Regions from separate parts of the Brevibacillus sp. LEMMJ03 genome, predicted to be linked through region 3. Evidence: riboswitches for the same ligand, from Rfam matches in the RefSeq annotation. Region 3 holds a riboswitch; each other region holds the start of a gene.

Region 1 (7,081 bases), on a different contig from region 3:
GAGCGCCATCCGTCCAGCACCACCAGCCGATAGCCGTCGGGAAGCCGCCCGGCCGCTTGGGCCAACCGCAGCGCCGCCCCTTCGCGCAGGTACGCTTCCGGGAGGGCACCCTGATAGCCTTGATGGTAGTAGGCGGGGTAGACGGAGATCCTGGGCGAGAGCGTCGAGAGGGGAACCAAGGGCTCGCCGCATTCCCGCAGCGGCGGTAGCAGGGCGGAATCGCTGCGCGGCTCGTGCGGAATCGGGGGGGATGTCATACGGGTCACCTCCGTGCTGTGTGTTTGAATGGTTTTGCAGCTATCGTAACGAATCATAGAGATACAGTAAACGGATTCTTTCAGCAAGGATCAATGGGCACACATCCTGCTGCGGCACAAATCCTCACGATTTTTCTTCCCGGAATGATGGCAGCAGGGGTTGGGCTAGCTGCATCGTTATCATACTTGTCATTACCGAGTACTGTTCCAGCGCTTGTGAAAGTGTTTATCTTCTCATGATAAAACACTAGATAATTCCAATATTTAAAGATGATGGTTTACAAATCTTAATATATATTATATAGTAAATATTGGTATTTGAACAAAGTTGTTATGGGGAGGTAATACTGATGCTGAAAAAGATGTATGGATTGGTATGTTCAACTTTAATGGTCGGAGCAATCATCACTCCAGGTGTATGGGCTTCTGCTACTAAGGTGGGAACAGATGAAGCAGTGGAAGTGTTGGGATCTGATGATCCGTACTACAACATGAGATGGGCGTGGCCTACAACCGATGATACGATTACGGATGACTATGGTGATGTGGGCTGGCGTTGGCACAAGGGAATAGATATTGGAGTTACCAAAGAACCAGTTTTTGCAACCGCATCAGGTGTGGTGATTCAAAGTGGGGTTTATTCCGACAAGGTAACGTATGCTATGACGATCAAACACAATGATATTGATCCGGATACCGGAAAAAACCTAATTACAAGATACTTGCATTTGGAGCCCGGAACGTTAAAGTTTACAACTAATAAAACAGTAAGCAAAGGTACAACAATTGCTACCTCTGGTAAAAGTGGAGCCACTGGTTACCATTTACACTTCGATGTAAATGCAAAAGGAATGACTTATCCGGGTGATTACGATACGTTTTCTCCCTGGGTTTTTTGGCCCGAAAAGAGACCTTCACTATTAAATATAGATCTTGGGGGAGATACACAAGGACAACACGAGGAAAAGTTCGACGATCCGGAATACTTCTTCGACTTTTTACTTATCGATTACGTTGGTAAGGACGAATTTTTTAGATGGATGGACTCTATTGAGGAGTCAGAGCGTACAATGACAAACTTTAAAAAATATTTCAAATTAACAGAAAAAGATATTAATAAGATTATGAAGACTTCATTGTCGCCTGAAAGAGAAAAGAAAATTTTGGGTAAATCCTAGATTAACTCCACTTAAAAACACTCTCATGACTTAAAGCGTGAGAGTGTTACATTTTCTATTCAATAACGAAGGAGGACAACCATTTTGCAAAGAAAAACGTACCTATACCTAACTCTTCCCGCAGCCATTGCCGCGATCTTGGTCACCTTTTATACCATTGATTCGTTTGACAGAATCTTCGTATCCTCACCAGAAAGGCAGACCGTTCGTGAAGAAGATGTGCTGCAAACCGTTGCCAGGATAAAAGACAACGTAAAAATCGGCTCATCCAAACAAGAAGTCGCCGCACTGTTCGGAGACCGTTACGTTCTCGTGGATGACCAGGGGGATCTCGAAAACGGCTGTGAAGAATTCTGGCTGTACCGCTTCTTCACAGAGGAGGATTACCAGCCTTCGGTGCCCGACCATGTCATTGATGAAGAAGGAATTCGCAGTGGAAAAGTAGGAGCAGCTTTCTTCATCGGCTGGAAAGATGAACGGGTGTACCTGTACACCATCGCTTACCTTCAAGGCCCGAATCACGATCTACATTTTTACTCCAATGTGAATGGAACCATCGAGGATGAAATCATGAATCCAGACGGCACGACAACTCGCAGCGAATAAGACAGCCCATTGAACCCCCGCTTTTTCCTTCCTATCCACGGCCACTTTTGTTATGATGGAGACAAGTGCCAGTCATGTGCGGCACAGACAGCTTCATACGGAGCAAACAGGTCTTCACCTGCGCGGACGCTTCCGGGTGGGTGAAGTTAAAAGGGAAGTTTGGTGAAAATCCAACGCGGTCCCGCCACTGTAAGAGGGGAGTTTTCCTTCACGGCGACAGCCATCCACTGCTCCAGCGGGAGTGGGAAGGAGAAGGAAAGCGGCGATCCTCAAGCCAGGAGACCTGCCTGTTTTGCGTGTGCACTGATTTCCTTCGGGTCAAAGGAAAAGGTGAGGATTGTCGTGGACGTCGTGTCGACGCTTTGCTTCCTTTGGTTTCCAGGGAAAGCAAGGCGTTTTTTGTTGTTTCTGGAAAGAAAATGTGAACGGTGTTTGCGATGGCCTACAGGGAGCGGACCGTTTGGCGTCGCGTCCCTGGTTGGCCGGCGAGAGGGGAGGAAACGGGCCGATGAACAAACCCGACAACAAGCGGGGACTGGTCCTGGTGTACACCGGGGACGGCAAAGGGAAGACGACGGCGGCACTCGGGCTGGCCGTACGGGCGACCGGGCGCGGCAAGCGCGTCTTGGTGGTTCAGTTTATCAAGTCGCCGGAGCGCACCTACGGGGAAAAGATCGTGTTTGACCGGCTGGGAATCGAGATGGTGCAGAAAGGCGTCGGCTTTACCTGGACCAAAACGCCCGAGGAGCACCGCGCCGCCCTGCGGGAAGCGTGGCGCTACGCCAAGGAGCAGGTAATGGGCGGCCAGTACGACGTGGTGATTCTCGACGAGCTGAACAACGCGCTGGCGATTGATCGTTTTCCCGTGGCGGACGTGCTGCCGCTGGACGATGTGCTGGACACGATCAAGAACAGGCCGCGCCACGTGCATCTGGTGATTACGGGACGAGACGCGCGGCCGGAAATCACGGCGATCGCCGATCTGGTGACGGAGATGAAAGCGGTCAAGCACTACTATGACGAGGGCATCCCCGCAGTCCTGGGGGTGGAGTATTGATGACGGACGTGCTGGAGGTGTTCGGCCACGGCGGCGATCTGGTCACGGCGGCGGAGCGCTTCGGCGTGGAAGCCGGGCGATTTGTGGATTTCAGCGCCAACATCAACCCGCTGGGCCCCCCAGCCCGCGTGCTGGAAGGACTGCGGGAGGCGCTGCCCCAGGTGGTTCACTATCCCGATCCGGGGCACCGGTCGTTTCGCAGCGCCTTGGCGGCGAAGCTGAACCTGCCGGCGTCGTGGCTTCTGCCGACCAACGGGGCGGCCGAGGCGATGGCCCTGGCGATCCTCGCGCTGCAGCCAAAGACGGTCGGCATCGTCACGCCCTGCTTTTCCGAATATGCCCAACTTTCCAAGCAGTTCGGCGCCCGCGTGCTGGCGTGCCCGGGCCGGGAAGAACGCGGCTTCAAGCCGGATGAGGCGGAACTGTACCGGCTGTTTGAACGGGCGGACCTCGTCTTTGTCGGTTCTCCCAACAACCCGACCGGCCTCTTGTATGAACCGGACGAACTGCTGCAGATGGCCGGCTGGACGGTCGAGACGGACACGCATCTGGTGGTCGACGAGGCGTTTCTCGACTTTGTCGCGGAAGAGCGGCAGTTTACGCTGGCCGACAGGCTTTCCCGGTTTCCGCGCGTGCTCGTGATGCGCTCGCTGACGAAGATGTTCGCCATCCCCGGGCTGCGCCTCGGCTACGCCGTCGCCGTTCCCGCGCTGATCGAACGGCTGCGGGGAAAGCAGGTGAGCTGGAGCGTCAACAGTCTGGCGCTTGCGGTCGGGGAGCTCTGTCTGGAGGAATCCGACTACGCAGCAAAAACCAGGCGGCTGATCGCCGAGGAGCGCTCCTATCTGTCCGGCGTCATCGGGGAGGAGTTGGGCTGGCGCGTCTGGCCGGGCGAGGCCAACTTTCTGCTCGTGCGCTGTCCGGCTGGGCTGACGGCGGCGGGACTGCAGGAGATGCTGGGCAGACGGGGCATTCTGATTCGCAGCTGCGCCATGTACCCCGGCTTGACGCCCGGTGATTTTCGCATCGCGGTCCGCACCCGGCAGGAAAACGACCGCCTGCTGGCGGCCTTGCGGGACGTGTGGAGCGAAAGGAGGGAGCGGCGCTGAGCCTGATCGTGGTGACCGGGGGCGTCCGCTCGGGAAAGAGCCGCTTCGCCGAAGAACTGGCCGCACAGGCGGGAAGCCCCGTCTTGTACGTGGCCACCGGCCAGGTATGGGACGAGGAAATGAAGCAAAGGATTGAGCGGCACCGGGCGCGGCGACCCCGAGATTGGGGACTGGCCGAAACGAACGGCACCCTGTCCGCTGCCCTTCCCCAAATGGAGAGGTATCCGGTGGTGCTGCTGGACTGCCTGTCGACGTGGATCAGCACGCGGCTGATGAGCGTGCCGGAAGCGTCCTGGCGGGACGAAGCGATCTCGCGGGCGCTCATGGACGAGGCGGAGCTGTGGCTGGATGCCGCCTGCAGCGGCGGCCGGACCGTGATCGCCGTGACCAGCGAGGTGGGTCTGGGCGGCGTCGCGATGACCAAGCTGGGCCGTTGGTTTGCCGACGTGCTGGGCGACGTCAACCAGTTGGCCGCCAGACGGGCCGATACCGTCTACGCCGTCCTGGCCGGCATTCCCTGGAGGATTAAAGGATGAACGCGTTTTTTCATGCACTGTCGTTTTTTACCCGCATCCCTGTTCCCTGGCTGCGCCCGTCGGAAGAAGCCTGGAAGAAGAGCGTCGCCTGGTACCCGGCTGTCGGGCTGGTGATCGGCCTTGTGCTGTGGGGAGCGCATCAGGCGGCCTTGTGGGCGTTTGCGCCGCTGACCGCTGCCGTATTGACGATGGCCTGCTGGGTCTACATCACCGGCGGGCTGCATCTGGACGGCTGGATGGATCTGGCCGACGGTCTGGGCAGCAGCCGGCCGCGGGAACAGATGCTGGCAATCATGAAAGACAGCCGGACCGGCGCGATGGGGGTGCTGGCGGCGATCGTGCTGCTTCTGGTCAAGACGGCGGCGCTGGCCGAGCTTGACCATGCGGGTCTCAGCGTCTGTCTGTTCCTGGTGCCCGCCGCCGCCCGCACGCATGTGCTGCTGGCGATCCGCTGCTGGCCGTATGTCACCGGGGAAAAGGGCATCGGCAAAAGCGTCGGCGAGGCGCTCCGTCCCTGGCACATCGGTATCGGCTATCTGCTGGTGCTGGCGTTGGGCTGGTGGATCGCCGACGTCCGGGCGGTGACTGCCGTCCTGCTGTCGCTCGCGGCCAGCCTGCTGTTTGCCCGCTCCGTCGCCCGCAAGCTGGGCGGCTTGACCGGCGACTGCTACGGCGCCCTGATCGAGAGTGCCGAAGCCGTGATGCTGCTCATCCTGATTGGGAGCTGGTGGCCGTGAGATGGATGTGGGTGAGGCACGGACAGACGGAGGAGAACCGCGCCGGCCGCTACCTGGGACACAGCGATGTGCCGCTGAACGAGCACGGCTGCGCCCAGGCGGAGCAGGTGGCCCGGCTGCTCGCTTCGGAACGTCCGTCGGCGCTGTACACCAGCGATTTGCTCCGCTGCCGGCAAACGGCGGAACGGCTGGCAGCGGTCTGGGGACTGGAGCCCAGGGCCGTTCCCGCTCTGCGCGAGCTGTCGTTTGGCGCGTGGGAGCGGCTTACCTATGACGAGCTGATGGCCCGGGACGGCGAGCACGCCCGCCGCTGGTACGACAATCCGTTCGACTGCGCTCCGCCCGGCGGGGAGACCTTGGCCCAGTTGGGGGAGCGGGTCGATCGCTGGCTGATGCGGCTGATGAAGTCCGTCTCCATGGACGATACGGTCTGCCTGGTGACCCACGGCGGCGTCATCCGCTGGTTTCAGGCGGCCTGGGTGGAAAACGATCCCGGCCGCTACTGGCAGGTGGACGGCGTGGGCCACGGCGCCGTCCTCGTCGCCGAGTGGGACGGAAGCCGCTGGACGGCGTCGGTGCGGCGCTAGGCAGGCGGGAGATGCGGGAGATTGGAGCTTGCCTGCCTCCCGTCCGGGAAAAAGAACGGAACTTCCGTGAGTGGAAACAAAGAGAGGGACGAGATGAACGAGGCATTGATTTTGCTCGCGGCGTACTGGATAGACCGGGTGGTGGGCGATCCGCGCGGCCTGCCGCATCCGGTGGTCGGAATGGGCTGGTGCATCTTGCGGCTGGAGCGGCTGCTGCGCGCGCTGGTCAAGCGGGAAGAGCACCTGAAAGCGGCCGGCCTGCTGTTCCCGCTGTTGATCGCAGGCGGCAGCCTTGTTGTCACCTGGGCACTGCTGTACGCGGCGGGAAGGGTCCATCCCTGGCTGGCCGTCGCCCTGGAAGTCTGGCTGATTTCCGCCACGATTGCCACCAAAGGCTTGGCCGACGCCGGCATGGAAGTTTTTCATCACCTCCGGGCAGGTGATCGGGAGGCGGCGCGCCGGTCGCTCTCCATGGTCGTCGGCCGGGACACGGAGCGGCTGGACGAACCGGAGATTTGCCGGGGGGCGGTGGAGACGGTGGCGGAGAACATCGTCGACGCGATCATCTCTCCGCTGGTGTACGCCGCGCTGGGCGGCGCGCCGCTGGCGATGGCCTACCGGGCGGCCAATACCCTGGACTCGATGGTCGGCTACAAGAACGAGAAGTACCGCAATCTCGGCTGGGCGTCGGCGCGGTTTGACGACCTGCTCAACTTCCTGCCCGCCCGCCTGACCGCCCTGTTGCTCGTCGCCGCAAGCTGGCTGATGCGGCTGGACTGGCGCCAGTGCTGGGCGGTGATCCGGCGCGACGCCCGGCTGCACCCCAGCCCCAACAGCGGACTGCCGGAAGCGGGCGTGGCGGGTGCGCTCGGCGTGCAGCTTGGCGGACTCAACTACTACCAGGGCGTGCCGTCTAACCGGGCCAAACTGGGCAATCCCCTCCGGCCGCTCCGCCCGGACGACATCGGCGCGGCGGTCCGGCTGATGAAGCTGGTGTCGGTCCTGGGGCTTGTC
Region 2 (7,081 bases), on a different contig from region 3:
ACTTGTGCCACATGTCGCGCTGGATGTTGGCGCTCGCCCTGAACGAGGCCGCCGTCCCGGCAAAGGCCCGTTCCATCGCGTCCACCCGCTCGCTTCGCCCGCCGTCCCACTCGCCGAACACCGCTTCGTGCGTCGGGCTGGTCTGCACCACATCGCCATCCTCGTTCAGCGTCGTCTCGATAAAACAGAGACCGCCCAAGACCCGCTCACGTCCAAAACGCTCCCATAACAGCTCCATGTGGGCGATCCCGTTCAACAGCGGCACCACCGCCGTCTGTTCGCCCACGTACGGAGCGATCGCCTCCAGGCTGTCGTGCAGGTGATACGCCTTGTTGGACAGGATCACAACGTCAAACGGCCCTGCCGCTTCGCCTGCGACGATCAACTGCGGCTGTTCGAGATGGATGTCGCCGTGCACGCTCTGCACGCGCAGGCCCCGTTCCAGAAGCTGGCGCCGCCGGCGTTCCCGCACAAGGAAGGTAACATCTCCCCCGTTTTCCGCCAATCGGGCACCAAAATAGCCGCCAACCGCACCTGCCCCCAACACCAACACTTTCATCCGCTTTCCTCCCACTCTTGTTCGAAATAGTCTGTCTCCATTCTACAAAAACAGACCCTTTTGCAACACCCCGCAATATTACGTCAGAAAATCTGACATAAAACGTGATAAAACCTCTTGACAGTCCCAAAATTCAACCACTATAATCGCTAGTATAGAAACGGACGAAAATCGAACGTTAACACGAAAACCTCGATGAATATTCGTAAATGGAGTGATCGCAATGGATATGAAAGCAGTTCTTTCCCTGATCGAATCAGAAAACATCGAATATGTCGACTTCCGCATCGTCGACCTGCCCGGCCGCCAGCATCATGTCACCATCCCCGCCTACGCGGTTGACGAAGGGACCTTCCTCAACGGCGTCGCCTTTGACGGCTCCAGCCTGACCGGGTACAAAGGTATCGAGGAAAGCGACATGGTGGCGATGCCCGACCCGGCCAGCGCGTTTATCGACCCGTTTGTCGAAGCGAAAACGCTGAACATCGTCTGCAACATCTGCAATCCGGACGGCACTCCCTACGAACGCGACCCGCGCGGCATCGCCCTGAAGGCGGAGGCCTACCTGAAGCAGACCGGCCTGGCCACCGACGCCTACTTCGGCCCGGAATCGGAGTTCTTCCTGTTTGACAGCGTCCGCTACGCTTCCGGACCGTCCGGCTCCTTTTTCCACATCGACTCCGAGGAAGCGTTCTGGAACACCGGCAAGGAAGGGCAGAACCTGGGCTACAAGGTACGCAACAAGGGCGGCTACTTCCCCGTGCAGCCGACCGACACGCAGATGGACATCCGCAATGAGATGTGCACACTGATGACCCAAGCCGGCCTGAAAGTGGAGCGCCATCACCACGAGGTGGCCACCGCCGGCCAAGGGGAAATCAACTTCCGCTTTGACACCCTGACGCGCACGGCCGACAACCTGCTGCTGTTCAAGTACATCGTCCGCAACGTGGCGGCCAAGCACGGCAAAACGGCCACCTTCATGCCGAAGCCGATCGTCGGCGACAACGGCAGCGGCATGCACGTGCACCAAAGCCTGTTTGACGGCGAACGACCGCTCTTCTACGAAAAAGGCGGCTACGCCAATCTGAGCCAAATGGCGCTCTACTACATCGGCGGCATCCTGTATCACGCGCCGGCCCTGATCGCGCTGACCAATCCGAGCACCAACTCGTTCAAACGGCTGGTGCCCGGCTACGAAGCGCCGGTCAACCTGGTCTTCTCCAAAGGGAACCGCTCCGCCGCCATCCGCATTCCGGTGGCTGCCGTGACGCCGAAAGCGGCTCGCATCGAGTTCCGCACCCCGGACTCCACGGCGAATCCGTACCTGGCCTTCGCCGCCATGCTGATGGCCGGCCTGGACGGGATCAAGCGCAGGCTGGACCCGCGCGAACTGGGCTACGGGCCGGTTGACCGCAACATCTACGACCTCTCCGATGCGGAGAAACAGGAGATCAAGAGCGCACCCGGCTCGCTGGAAGAAGCGCTGAACGCGCTGGAACGCGACCACGACTTCCTGCTGGAAGGCGGTGTCTTCACCCGCGACGTGATCGAAAGCTGGATCGCCCTCAAGCGCGGCGAAATCCAACAGGTGGAACGCACCGTCAATCCGAAGGAATACGAACTGTACTATGATCTGTAAGCCGGGGCCCGCACGGCGAACCGGTTCCTCTTCGATCCGGAACCGCGAAAAACCGAATCTGCCGCGAGAAACGAAAAGACCGAGGCACAGTCCCTCGGTCTTTTCGCGTCAAAAAAGCGTCATGCGAACGGCCAACGGTTTCAGCCGCTTCGTTACAGCGAACGCAGCCGCTCCGCCAGTTCGCCCGGCGTCCGGGGCAGGCCGCGGCCGAGCCGTTCTTTCACATGGCCGGGGATGGCTTCCCACAGCTCCAGTACGGCGGGCGGTTTCATCCGCAAGTCGGCCAGGATGTCCCGGCAGGCAAAGACCCGCTCCGGCTCCCCGGCCAGCACAAGCCGCCCCGCGTCCATCACAAACACCCAGTCCGCCCAGGCAAACGCGAAATCCAGGTCATGCGTCGCCATCACAATCGTGGTGCCTGCCGCATGGATGCGCTCCAGCTCGCGGACAAAGGCCTCCGTCTGCCACGGGTCCAGGTAGGACGTCGGCTCATCCAGCAAAAGCAGTTCCGGCTCCATCACCATCACGCCGGCCAGTGCCACCCGCCGCTTCTGGCCGAGACTCAGATGGTGCACCGGGGTGTCGGCCCACTCGCTCATCCCGAACGCCTCCAGTGTCCGCCGCACTTTTTCCTTGATCTCGTCTTCCGGCAGATGGAGGTTGCACAGCCCGTACGACAGGTCCTCGGCGACGGTGGCGGCGATCAACTGCTGTTCCGGGTCCTGAAACACAAGGCCCACGTTTCGTTTGAGCGCCTGCAGTTCCGCCCGGCGAGCGCTGATCGGGACGCCTTTCCACAGGACTTGTCCCTTTTGCGGGCGAAAAATGCCGTTCGCATGCAGAAACAGCGTCGACTTGCCGCAGCCGTTGCGGCCGAGCAGCGCGCATCTCCGGCCGGCGGGCACGGCCAGCGTCACGCCGTTCAGCGCCGGCTGGCGGGCGCCCGGGTAGGTGTAATGCACGTCGGCAAACTCAAGCACATGCGTTGTCACGTCTCATCCTCCGATCCACCATTCCCATGCCGCCAGCAGCACGCATCCGGCCAGCGCCTCCCGCTCGTGCCGTTTGGAGCGGACATGTGCCGACAGGCCGACGACGCGAAAGTCCTCCGTGAAGCCTCTCGCCATCATGCCCAGGTACACCTGCCGATACCGGAGCATCGCTCTTCCGAACAACCGGGTAACCAACCTGCCGGTGTCGCGGAGCGCCGCGCGAACTCCCTGATAACCGCCCCTCGCTATTTGCGCGGTCCGCAGCCAGGCTGCCGTTTCCAGAAACACAAACACGAAGCGGTACATGATCATCACGAGATCGGTCAGCACCGCCGGCAGGCCGATGCGGCGCAGCACCTGGAGCAGCTCGGCAAACGGCACGGTAAAGAGCACGAAATAAAAGCACGACAGTGCCGCGAGGGAGCGGCACAAGAGGGTCGCCGCCCGCGCGACGCCGTCCGTTGTCACATAGGCCACCCAGCCTCCCCACTGCCAGGCGGCCAGGACATTCGCGCCGCTGCCCCACCCCGTTACAGGCGCCACTTCCACCAACAGGGCCGGCATTCCCGCCGCCAAAAACGACAGCGCGAGAACGAGGCCGACCAGGTAGACGCGACAGGGGATGCGGGCGTAGCCGACGATCCAGACGCTGATCCAGACAAAGGCGGCGAGCTGCACGGGCGGATGGCTGGCCAGGACGATCAGCATCAGCGCCAGGGCAAACAGCAGCTTGCGCCCGGGTGACAGGCGGCGCAGCCGGTTGGCGTAGGCGAGCGCATCCAACTGCCCGATCATTGTTCCTTGCTGTTGTTCAACCGGCCTCGGTACAGGCCGATTGCGTATCCGATAAATCCGGCGCCCAGCGCGGCCTGCACGGCGAACAGCAGGCTCTCCGTCTCGCCGCCCGGCGGCTCCAGCAGCGGCTGGAACCACGGCTCATAGCCGGGGGCCACTTCTTTGATCGCTTCTTCCGCCGCGCCGTCCGCCCCGCCAAACTCCGAATCTTTCACCAATACCAGCGGCAGCGCGGCCAGCACCGCCACCAGCAGCAAAAGCACCCAGTTGGACCAGCGTTTCATTTACATCCCCTCCCGTTTGAGCAGCGGCAGCTGCATCAGCTCTTTTGCGTTGTACGACTGCAGCCAGTTCCAGACGAGCACCGTCAGCAGCCCCTCGCTTACGGCCAGCGGAACCTGCGTCAGCGCGAAGATGCCGGCAAATTTGGCGAACGAGGCGGCGACACCGCCGGAAGCGGCCGGAAACGCCAGCGCCAACTGCAGCGACGTCACCACGTACGTGCTCAGGTCGGCCAGGGCCGCCGACAGGAAGACAGCCAGCCGCTGGCCGCCGTTGGCCCGAAGCACCAGCCGATACACTCCGTAGGCGACAAACGGCCCGACCACCGCCATGGAAAACGCGTTGGCGCCCAGCGTGGTCAAGCCTCCGTGGGCGAGCAGCAGGGCCTGGAACAGCAGCACCAGGGTGCCCAGCACCGACATGACCAGCGGGCCGAACAGGATGGCTCCCAGGCCCGTCCCGGTCGGGTGGGAACTGCTCCCGGTCACGGACGGAATTTTCAGCGCAGACAGGACAAAGGTAAACGCCCCCGCCACGCCCAACAACAGCTTCAATTCGGGGTTATCCTGGACCAGCCGCTTGATGGAGCTCAGGCCCAGCAGGAAAAAGGGCAGAAACACGGCCCACCAGAACAGCGACCAGCCCACCGGCAAAAAGCCTTCCATGATGTGCATGGCGTATCCGGTCTCGGGTTCATTCAGCAAAACGTACAGGACAAATCCGGTCACAAGCAATCCGCTCATCAGCGAACGCGAACGGCTCATTCAGCATCCTCTCCCTATCTGGTTCGACATCGAACGTCCAAGAAAAAAACTCATCCGGCCGGATGAGCTTTGCGCAATGTCAATAGACGACTACTCCCGAAACGAAACAGTCGTACTGCCTGGGCTCACCTCTCCTTTCCTCGAAGGCTTTTGGGTGCGGCAGCTAGGTAGGTCTCCTGGCTTCCAGATCATCACGCTCTTTTGCCTTCCCCGTCCGGTGACCGGCGAGTGGCCTGTCAAAAGAGAATTCCCTGGTTACAGTGGCGGGACCGCTCGGGATTTTCACCCGATTCCCTGTTACCCCTTATATGCATAAGGGCACCTAGCTCCGTTGTATTCCGTTTTCCATCATTTTCTTGGACGTTTGCGTCCATTATATACGAACCCCCGCGAAAGCAAAAGGGGAGAATCGCTTTTGCCCTGAGGTGCGCTATCGCGCGTCCACGCCCACCGCGTCGCTGATGCGGGCAAACCCGTCCTGCTTCAATAGCTGCACCAGCCGTTTGTTGATCTGGCGGGCGATGCCCGGCCCGCGGTAGATCATCCCCGTGTACACCTGCACCAGGCTGGCGCCGGCGCGAATCTTGCGGTAGGCGTCGTCGCCGGTGAAAATGCCGCCCACTCCGACGATCGGCACCTTGTCCCCCACTTCCTGGTAAATTTCTCTTACCCAGGCGGTGGACCGCTCCTCCAGCGGCTTTCCGCTCAAGCCGCCCGCCTCCTCGGCGTAGGGATGGCTCTCCACCCCATCGCGGGACAGCGTCGTGTTGGTGGCGATGATGCCGGCCGCCCCCTCGGCCACCGCGGTCCTGACCACGTCACTCATCTGCTCGTCCGCCATGTCGGGCGACACCTTCACCAGGATCGGCTTCGCCTTGACGCCGCGCATCTCCAGTTCGGACGCCTTGGCCTTCACTTCGCGGATGATGGCCCGCAGGCTTTCCGACTCCTGCAAATCGCGCAGGTTGGGCGTGTTGGGGGAGCTGACGTTGATCACAAAGTAATGGCCGTACGGATAGAGCAGGTCCAGGCACTTGCTGTAATCGGCCGCCGCTTCCTCATTGGGCGTCAGCTTGTTCTTGCCGATGTTGATGCCGATCGGGATGTCGGCATAGGCGTAGTCCACCAGGTTTTGCGAGGCGGTGTAGGCGCCGTAGTTGTTGAAACCCATGCGGTTGATCACCGCCTGCTGCTCCGGCAGGCGGAACAGCCGCGGCTGCGGATTGCCCGGCTGTCCCTGCGGCGTGATCGTGCCCACTTCCACGAACCCGAAGCCCAGCGAAGCCAGCGCGTGGTAGACTTCGGCGTTTTTGTCAAATCCGGCGGCCAGTCCGACCGGATTGGGAAAGCGGATGCCCCAGAGCTTTGTCTCCAAACGTTCGTCGCGGAACTGGTACACCATCTTCAGGATGCTTTTGCCCGGTGCGGAGTTTTCCACTGACCGGAGCACGTGTATGGTCTTCTCGTGCGCCTCTTCCGCGTCCATCTGAAACAGGAACTTTTTGACCAGTTGATACATCGCTGCACTCCTCACTCGTTCTACTGCCTAGTAGCATACCATATTTGCAAAAGGGTACGCACTACGAGAGAAGTACCCTTTCCCTCCGGTTACGGAAAACCTTCTGCCAATATCTAGGGAAGACACTGGTCCATCCGCAGCAGGCGGCTATTCCGTCACAACTCCTCCTGCCTGCCGGCAGCCGGCGCCTTTAGCAACTATTATCCTCATTCCCTATGCCTGTATTCTCTCAAACCCGATCTCCCGGCAAAAAAAACTGCCCGCCCCGATCGGCAGGGCAGGCAGTTGGTCACGGTTGTGCTGTGTCGGCTGGGATCGTCCCGGCCCGGTCAGTTTTTCACCAGCAGCACGTCGTCGATGGAGACGTACGGCAGGTTGTGCGCTTCGGCGACGGCCTTGTAGGTCACTTTGCCGTCGATCACGTTGACCCCTTTGGCCAGCGCGCGGTTCTCCAGGATCGCTTGGCGGTAGCCCTTGTTGGCCAACTGAACGGCGTAGGGCACGGTCACGTTGGTCAGGGCCAGCGTG
Region 3 (7,081 bases):
CGTCCAACCGATTGGACAAACGCCCGGCACCGTTCGTTACACGCATCGGCGCCCCGGGTGACGACCTGATGCGTGACGCCGGGAATCAGGACCAGCCGGGCATGGGGCAGGCGCTTGGCCAGCAGCCGGCCGTACGCGTGCATCCGCTTGTCCTGCTGGCCGTAGACGAGCAGCGCCGGCACGCGAATTTCCGGCAGCCGTTCGGTGCAGCGGTAGCGATGGCCCGCCGCGTACTGCCGGCACAGGGTGCGGGCGTCGGTTTTTTTTGCCCGTCCGCTTCTTTTTTTCCCGGGGACATGGTATCCTCGCAGTAGAAACCAAGAGAAAGCAGGGTGAGCGAGTTGTACCAGGAGCGCATGCAGCAGTTGCGCGCGTATATGGAAAAGGAAGAGCTGGACGCGGTGTTGATCACCTCGCCCAAACACGTTTACTATCTGACCGGCTTTTTTACGGAACCCCACGAACGGTTCATGGGCCTCATCATCCCGGCGCAGGGCGAACCGTCGCTGATCGTCCCGGCGCTAGATCGCGAAGCGGCGGCCGAGGCGGCGTCCGGCGTCAAGCAGATCCTGACGCATACCGATACGGACAATCCGTACGACGTGTTGAAACAGGCGCTGCCCGCCGGGTTGACGCGGCTGGGCATCGAAAAGAGCCACATGACCGTGGAGCGCTTCGAAGCGATGAGCGCGGTCGTGGCGGCAGCGCGGTACGCCGATGTGGAAGAGCCGCTCCGCGAAATGCGGCTGATCAAGTCGGCGGAGGAAGTGGCCCGCATCAAGCACGCCGTACGGCTGGTGGAAGAGGCGCTGCGCGAGAGCCTGAAAAAAGTGAAACCGGGCGTCACCGAGATGGAGATCGTCGCCGAACTGGAGTACCAGATGAAGCGGCTGGGGGCGGACGGGCCGTCGTTTGACACGATAGTGCTGGCCGGGGAAAAATCGGCGCTGCCGCACGGAACTCCGGGCAGCCGGCAGGTGTGCGAGGGAGAACTGCTGCTGTTTGACCTGGGCGTGGCGGCTGACGGCTACGTGTCCGACATCACCCGCACCTTTGCGGTCGGCGAGATCAGCCCGCAGCTCCGGGAGATCTACGAGACGGTGCTCGCGGCCAACGAAGCGGCCATCGCCGAGGTGCGCCCCGGCGTCACGCTGGCTCACCTCGACCAGACGGCTCGCCGCGTGATCGAGGAGAAAGGGTACGGCCCGTATTTCATGCACCGTCTGGGCCACGGGTTGGGCATGGACGTCCACGAGTATCCGTCGGTTCACGGGCAAAACCAGGCAGTGCTTCGTCCCGGCATGGTCTTCACGATCGAACCGGGGATTTACCTCCCCGGCGTGGGCGGCGTGCGGATCGAGGACGACGTGCTGGTGACGGAAAACGGCAGCGAGGTATTGACGCAGTTCCCGAAACAGCTGACCGTCATCGGGTAAGGCTCAGACGAAAAAACGGAATAGCGCGTTTCACGGTGCCGTCCGGGTGCAGGTGCGCCCGGGCGCTTAAAAGGGAAGTTCGGTGAAAGTCCGACGCGGTCCCGCCACTGTGACGGGGAGCGCCCTGCGACAGCCACTGTCTCGCTTGATTCGGGGAGATGGGAAGGTGCAGGGGGCGATGAACCCAAGCCAGGAGACCTGCCGTGAAGCGATCACGCTCAACCCACGAGGATGGGGATGTGTGGAAAGCAGGGAACGGAAAGAAAAGGCGCCCCGCGTCTGTTCTTTTGTCGTGTCCGCATGCAGACTGGCATCTCTCGTCCAACACGGGGGATGCTTTTTTGTTGCTGCGGAACACGTGGGAAAAAGGTTTACAACGAGCGGGCGAGACCGTATCATGGAGGTTTTGTATAAAACGTAATGATTGCGATTATCAAATATGCAGAGGAGGACGTGTCATGAAAAAATTTCGTTTCAATTCCCGCTTTTGGCTGGTCAAAACAGTGCTGCTTGCCCTTCTCCTGTCGGCGTGCGGCAGTTCCCACCCGGACGACCGTCAACAGCAACCGGCCGCAGAGCCTGCAGCAGCGGAAGCGGCGCAGCCGGTTACCGTTCAAAACGGCGATCGCGTGCTGACCTTTGAACAGCCGCCCAAACGGGCCGTCACGCTGAATCAGCACACGACGGAAATCATGCTGGCCTTGGGTCTGGCGGACAGGATGGCGGGAACGGCTTATCTGGACGACCGCATTTTGCCGGAATACCAGGAAGCGTATGAAAAAATCCCCGTGCTGTCCAAGACATACCCGTCCAAGGAGGTGCTGTTGGCGGCGGAACCGGATTTCGTCTACGCCGGATGGAAAAGCGCCTTCACCGACAAAGCGGTGGGCACGGTGGAAGAGCTGGAGAAGCTGGGGATCAAGGCGTATCTGCATCAGTCCTCCAACATGACGTCGCCCACACTGGAAGACGTGTACACGGACATCCGCAACATCGGCCGCATTTTCCGCGTGGAAGCAAAGGTGGACGAGCTGATCGCCCGGATGAACGAACGGATGGAGCAGATCGCCAAGCGGATCGGACAGCCGGAAAAACCGCTGCGCGTGTTTGTCTACGACAGCGGGGAGGATCAGCCGTTGACGGCCGCCAACAACTACATGACCCGCTTGATCGCGATGGCGGGCGGCAAAAACATCTTCGACGACATCCCCAAGGGCTGGGCCACCGTCAACTGGGAAGAGGTTGTCAACCGGCAGCCGGACGTGATCGTCATCGTCGACTACGGCGACAAGACCGTCGAGCAAAAACGGGAGCTGCTGCTGTCGAAAAAAGAGCTGGCCGACCTGCCGCCCATTCGAAACCAGAAGCTGATCGTCCTCCCTCTCTCCGCGGCGGCAGAGGGGGTCCGGGCGCCAATGGCCCTGGAGGCGCTCGCCAAAGGATTCTATCCGGAGAAGTTTCAAGACTAAGGCCGTGCGGGCGGGACGGAGCCGTCCTCTCCCGCCGCCTCACCACATTCGACAGGAGGGATTGGTTTGCGGAAAGCAGCGTTTTTCATCGGGGAGAGAGGCCGGGGGTGGTTCTGCGCGGTTCTCGTCGGTCTGACGGCTCTCCTGCTGGCGTCCGTTACGTTTGCCGTCACGCTGGGCTCGGTTGACATCCATCCCCGTACGGTCTGGGGAATTGCCCTGTCCAGGCTGCCGTTTTTCGGCGAATGGGTGCAGCCCGACTGGTCAAAGGCGGCAGAGACGATCATTTGGGAGATTCGGCTCCCCCGCGTCCTGCTTGGCGCCCTCGTCGGGGCCGGCCTCTCCGTAGTCGGGGCGGCCATCCAGGCGCTCGTCCGCAATTTCCTTGCCGATCCCTACATCCTGGGCGTCTCCTCGGGGGCGTCTGTCGGGGCCGCGTCGGTCATGCTGTTTGGCGCGTTCGGGCTGTATGGCCAGTACGCCCTGTCCGTCGGCGCGTTTACCGGATCGCTTGGCGCCCTCCTGCTGGTCTTTTTCCTCTCCCGGCTCGGCGGGCAAAACGCCACCGTTCGCCTGCTGATGGCGGGCATCGCCGTGTCTGCCGTCTTGTCCGCCGCGACCAGCCTGCTCGTCTTTTCCTCTCCCCAAGAACACGGCATTCAGGCCGTGCTGTTCTGGATGACGGGCAGCCTGGCCGGCGCCAAATGGGAGTTTCTCGCCCTCCCGGCTGCTGCCGTGACCGCCGGGCTTGCGTTTCTTCTGACCCGCTACCGGTCGTTGAACGCCATGCTGATGGGCGAGGAGACCGCCCGCACGCTGGGGGTGCATGTGGAACGGTTCCGCAAGGGGCTGCTCGTGATTACCGCGCTTTTGACCGGCGTGATGGTGGCCATCAGCGGCGCAATCGGATTCGTCGGGCTGATGATGCCTCACATCGTGCGGATCGTCGTCGGCTCCGACCATCGGCGGGTGCTGCCCGTCTGCGCCCTGCTGGGAGCGGTATTTCTCGTCTGGGCCGACGTAATCGCCAGACTGGCGTTCGCGCCGCAGGAACTTCCCATCGGGATCGTCACGGCCCTGTGCGGCGGACCGTTCTTTCTCTGGCTGATGCGCCGCAGTTCCTATTCGTTTGGAGGTGATGGACGGTGAACGTGACGGCCCAAGACCTTTCCGTGACGCTCGACAAAAAAGCAGTGCTCCACGATGTCGGCCTGCAGGTCCGGACAGGGGAGCTCGTCGGCCTGATCGGCCCGAACGGGAGCGGGAAGTCGACGCTGTTGAAGAGCATCTACCGCGTGCTGAAGCCGGACGCCGGGCTGATCTCGCTGGACGGCGATGATCTCTACCGGCTGTCGCCGCAGCAGGCGGCCCGGCGGATGGCCGTGGTGCGCCAGGAGTCTTCGATGGAAGTCGACTTCACCGTGGCCGAAATCGTCATGATGGGACGATTTCCGCACAAGCGGTTTTGGGAGGCGGATACCTCCGAGGATCAACAAATCTGTGAGGAGGCGCTGTCCCGGGTGGGGATGCAGGCGTTTGCGCAGAGAAGCTACCTGTCGCTGTCCGGCGGGGAAAAACAGCGGGTGCTGATCGCCAGGGCACTGGCGCAGCAGGCGAAGCTGCTCGTCCTGGACGAACCGACGAACCATCTGGACATTCGATGTCAACTGCACATGCTGGATTTGTTGAAAACGCTGCGGGTCACCGTCCTCGCCGCGCTGCACGACCTGAACCTGGCCGCGATGTACTGCGACCGTCTTTACGTGATCCGGGAGGGACGGATCGTCACCTCCGGCACGCCGGAGAAGGTCTTCACGCCGGAGCTGATCCGCGACGTCTTCGGCGTGGAAGCGGACGTGATGATCCACCCCCGGACGGGGAAGCCGCACATTTTCTTCATGCCGGAGCGGACGGGCGGCAGTCAGGCAGCCGTCTGGCATAGGTGACGTAAGACGTACTTCCGCGCACCTGGACCCGTTTTTCGCCATAAACGTTGTAACATTCCGTCGGCCGGCCGCATCTAAACAGGTGAATGCACACGAAGGGAGGCGCGCCGCGTGGAGAAACTGCAGCCGACGGCGGAAGCGGTGCTGGAACAGATCATGCGGGAATACGGGACGCGCGTGCTTCGCCTGGTCACCTTGATGGTGAAAGACCGCAGCCTGGCGGAAGACATCACGCAGGACATCTTTTTGAAAGCGTACCGTCACCTGCCCCGTTTTCGCGGCGAGAGCAGCATCCGCACCTGGCTCTACCGGATCGCCGTGAACGAGTGCAAAGGGTGCCTGCGCTCCTGGGCGTTTCGCAACCTGCTGCCTCGTTCCTGGATCAGCCGGGAGAGCGACGTGTCCGCGGAGCGGCAGGTCATGGAGCGGGCGCAACGGGACGAGCTGGTTCGCCTGGTGCTGGAGCTGCCGCCGCTGTACCGCCAGGTGATCGCGCTGCACTACTACGCCGATCTGTCCATCGCGGAAACGGCCGAAGTGCTTGGCGTGACGGAGGGAACGGTCCGGACACGGCTGCACCGCGCCCGGCAGCAGTTGAGACAGCGGATGGAGTCAAGGGAGGAATGGGAATGGAACGGGACCAATGGCTGCGAGAGCTGAAGGAGCGGGCTGACGAAACGGTGTGCAAGGACGTGACGTTTACCCCCGGAATGGAAGAAGCCGTGCGAAAGCGCATCAGACAGCGGTCGCAGCGGCAGAGGCGCGGACCGCTTCTGGCGTCGGCGTCCGCCGCGGTGACGCTGCTGGCCCTGTGGATGTGGTGGCCCGATGCGCTGCAGCCCAAGCAGCCGACCGCCCCCGGCCCCGCGCCGGAGACAACCGTACCCCCGCTGTTCGGCCTCGTCTCCTCTCCTCCCGTGCTGTGGAAACCGTCGCCGCAGACGGAGACGGTCCATGACGGCAAACCGTTCCGCTACGTCGGCGAGAAGCCGGTGCGCATCATCACGGATGAGCTGTACGAAGGACAGATGCAAAACGTGTTCTGGCTGCTGAATGGCCCGTTTGCCCCGGAAGTGAATCTGGTCGGGTGGAGCACCGAGGGGGAGCGCGTGGAGCTGGGCAGCTACCGGGTGGCGGGACCGCAGTATGACGCGGACGGCCATTTTCCTTCCGGGATCGTACTGCCGCATGCGGGCATCTGGAAGCTGCAGGTCGTCTCCGGCGGCAAGCATTTCGGACAGGTGTTCGTCGAGGTGAAGGAGGGCGTGTCGCCGGCCAACCGGGAACTGGTCACGCCGCTGATTACCCGCTACCTGCAGAGCGTCCGGGGCGATCTGGACTGGCTCGGCGGTGAGCGGGACGTCAAACTGGACGTGATCGGCGTGGAAGCCCCCAATGCGGAGAGCCGGCGCGTGTACGCATGGGTGCAGATCACCGGCAGGGGCGGGGACCATCAGCAGCCCGCGCTCAGCGCCCCGATGGTCTTTGACATCGCGTACAGGGTCTCTCGCGGCGGCAGCGCCGGGTACCAGGTCACAAGCCACCGCATGCCGGAGGACGGCAGCCGTTACCAGAGCAGCCTCGAGTCGATGTTTCCGCCGCAGATCGTGCAGAAACTGAAAAGGTACGGCTCTGCACACTGACAGGGCCGTACCCGGCTGCTGCTCCCCTAATTCTCCCGCCGCCCTCTCCTCCAGAAGGGGTGCGCCCAATCATGCCCCTTCCATCTCCCATCTTCCCTCTCCTTCCGCTCCGCCGCGCTGCAGAAGGCCGAGCCGCGCGCGGCATTTCGTCATGTCCGCTCCGTTCCTGCTTATTGCTCCGCTATCCCGCCTTTGTTATAATTGACGTTAGTGTATTTTTTCGGAACGCGATCTGAAAGCGACTTTTGGATGGCGTGGGAGGGAACAAACAACAGATGGATCGCCGTGAAAGACAGAAACGAATTCGCAACTTTTCCATTATCGCCCATATCGACCACGGAAAGTCAACCCTGGCGGACCGCATTCTGGAGCTGACCGGGGCGCTTTCGGCCCGTGAAATGGAAGACCAGTTTCTGGACACGATGGAGCTGGAAAAGGAGCGCGGTATCACGATCAAGCTGAACGCCGTGCGGTTGAATTATAAAGCGGATGACGGAGAGGAGTACATCCTGCATCTGATCGACACCCCCGGGCACGTCGACTTCACGTACGAAGTGTCCCGCAGCCTGGCCGCCTGTGAAGGGGCG

Evidence for each region. A riboswitch is a leader RNA that binds a small molecule or an ion and turns the genes downstream of it on or off. The one in region 3 is predicted to bind cobalamin.
Region 1: another riboswitch for cobalamin. It lies ahead of cobO (cob(I)yrinic acid a,c-diamide adenosyltransferase); the one in region 3 lies ahead of FOI68_RS08310 (ABC transporter substrate-binding protein).
Region 2: another riboswitch for cobalamin. It lies ahead of FOI68_RS09975 (energy-coupling factor ABC transporter permease); the one in region 3 lies ahead of FOI68_RS08310 (ABC transporter substrate-binding protein).

What each region holds. Positions count from the first base shown of each region.
Region 1 covers NZ_VKJN01000002.1:367,403-374,483, reverse strand. The annotation lists gene FOI68_RS04385 (M15 family metallopeptidase) at 1-257, opposite strand, end outside; gene FOI68_RS04380 (M23 family metallopeptidase) at 608-1,435, shown strand; gene FOI68_RS04375 (hypothetical protein) at 1,520-2,041, shown strand; cobalamin riboswitch at 2,133-2,346, shown strand; gene cobO (cob(I)yrinic acid a,c-diamide adenosyltransferase) at 2,550-3,098, shown strand; gene cobD (threonine-phosphate decarboxylase CobD) at 3,098-4,207, shown strand; gene cobU (bifunctional adenosylcobinamide kinase/adenosylcobinamide-phosphate guanylyltransferase) at 4,180-4,743, shown strand; gene cobS (adenosylcobinamide-GDP ribazoletransferase) at 4,740-5,480, shown strand; gene FOI68_RS04350 (histidine phosphatase family protein) at 5,486-6,067, shown strand; gene cbiB (adenosylcobinamide-phosphate synthase CbiB) at 6,161-7,081, shown strand, end outside.
Region 2 covers NZ_VKJN01000006.1:110,317-117,397, forward strand. The annotation lists gene panE (2-dehydropantoate 2-reductase) at 1-559, opposite strand, end outside; gene glnA (type I glutamate--ammonia ligase) at 783-2,201, shown strand; gene FOI68_RS09960 (energy-coupling factor ABC transporter ATP-binding protein) at 2,354-3,193, opposite strand; gene cbiQ (cobalt ECF transporter T component CbiQ) at 3,197-3,988, opposite strand; gene FOI68_RS09970 (energy-coupling factor ABC transporter substrate-binding protein) at 3,985-4,272, opposite strand; gene FOI68_RS09975 (energy-coupling factor ABC transporter permease) at 4,273-5,034, opposite strand; cobalamin riboswitch at 5,184-5,375, opposite strand; gene FOI68_RS09980 (quinone-dependent dihydroorotate dehydrogenase) at 5,465-6,553, opposite strand; gene ald (alanine dehydrogenase) at 6,883-7,081, opposite strand, start outside.
Region 3 covers NZ_VKJN01000005.1:53,831-60,911, reverse strand. The annotation lists gene FOI68_RS08320 (alpha/beta fold hydrolase) at 1-182, opposite strand, end outside; gene FOI68_RS08315 (M24 family metallopeptidase) at 342-1,436, shown strand; cobalamin riboswitch at 1,453-1,656, shown strand; gene FOI68_RS08310 (ABC transporter substrate-binding protein) at 1,895-2,905, shown strand; gene FOI68_RS08305 (FecCD family ABC transporter permease) at 2,972-4,054, shown strand; gene FOI68_RS08300 (heme ABC transporter ATP-binding protein) at 4,051-4,851, shown strand; gene FOI68_RS08295 (sigma-70 family RNA polymerase sigma factor) at 4,963-5,511, shown strand; gene FOI68_RS08290 (hypothetical protein) at 5,481-6,494, shown strand; gene lepA (translation elongation factor 4) at 6,770-7,081, shown strand, end outside.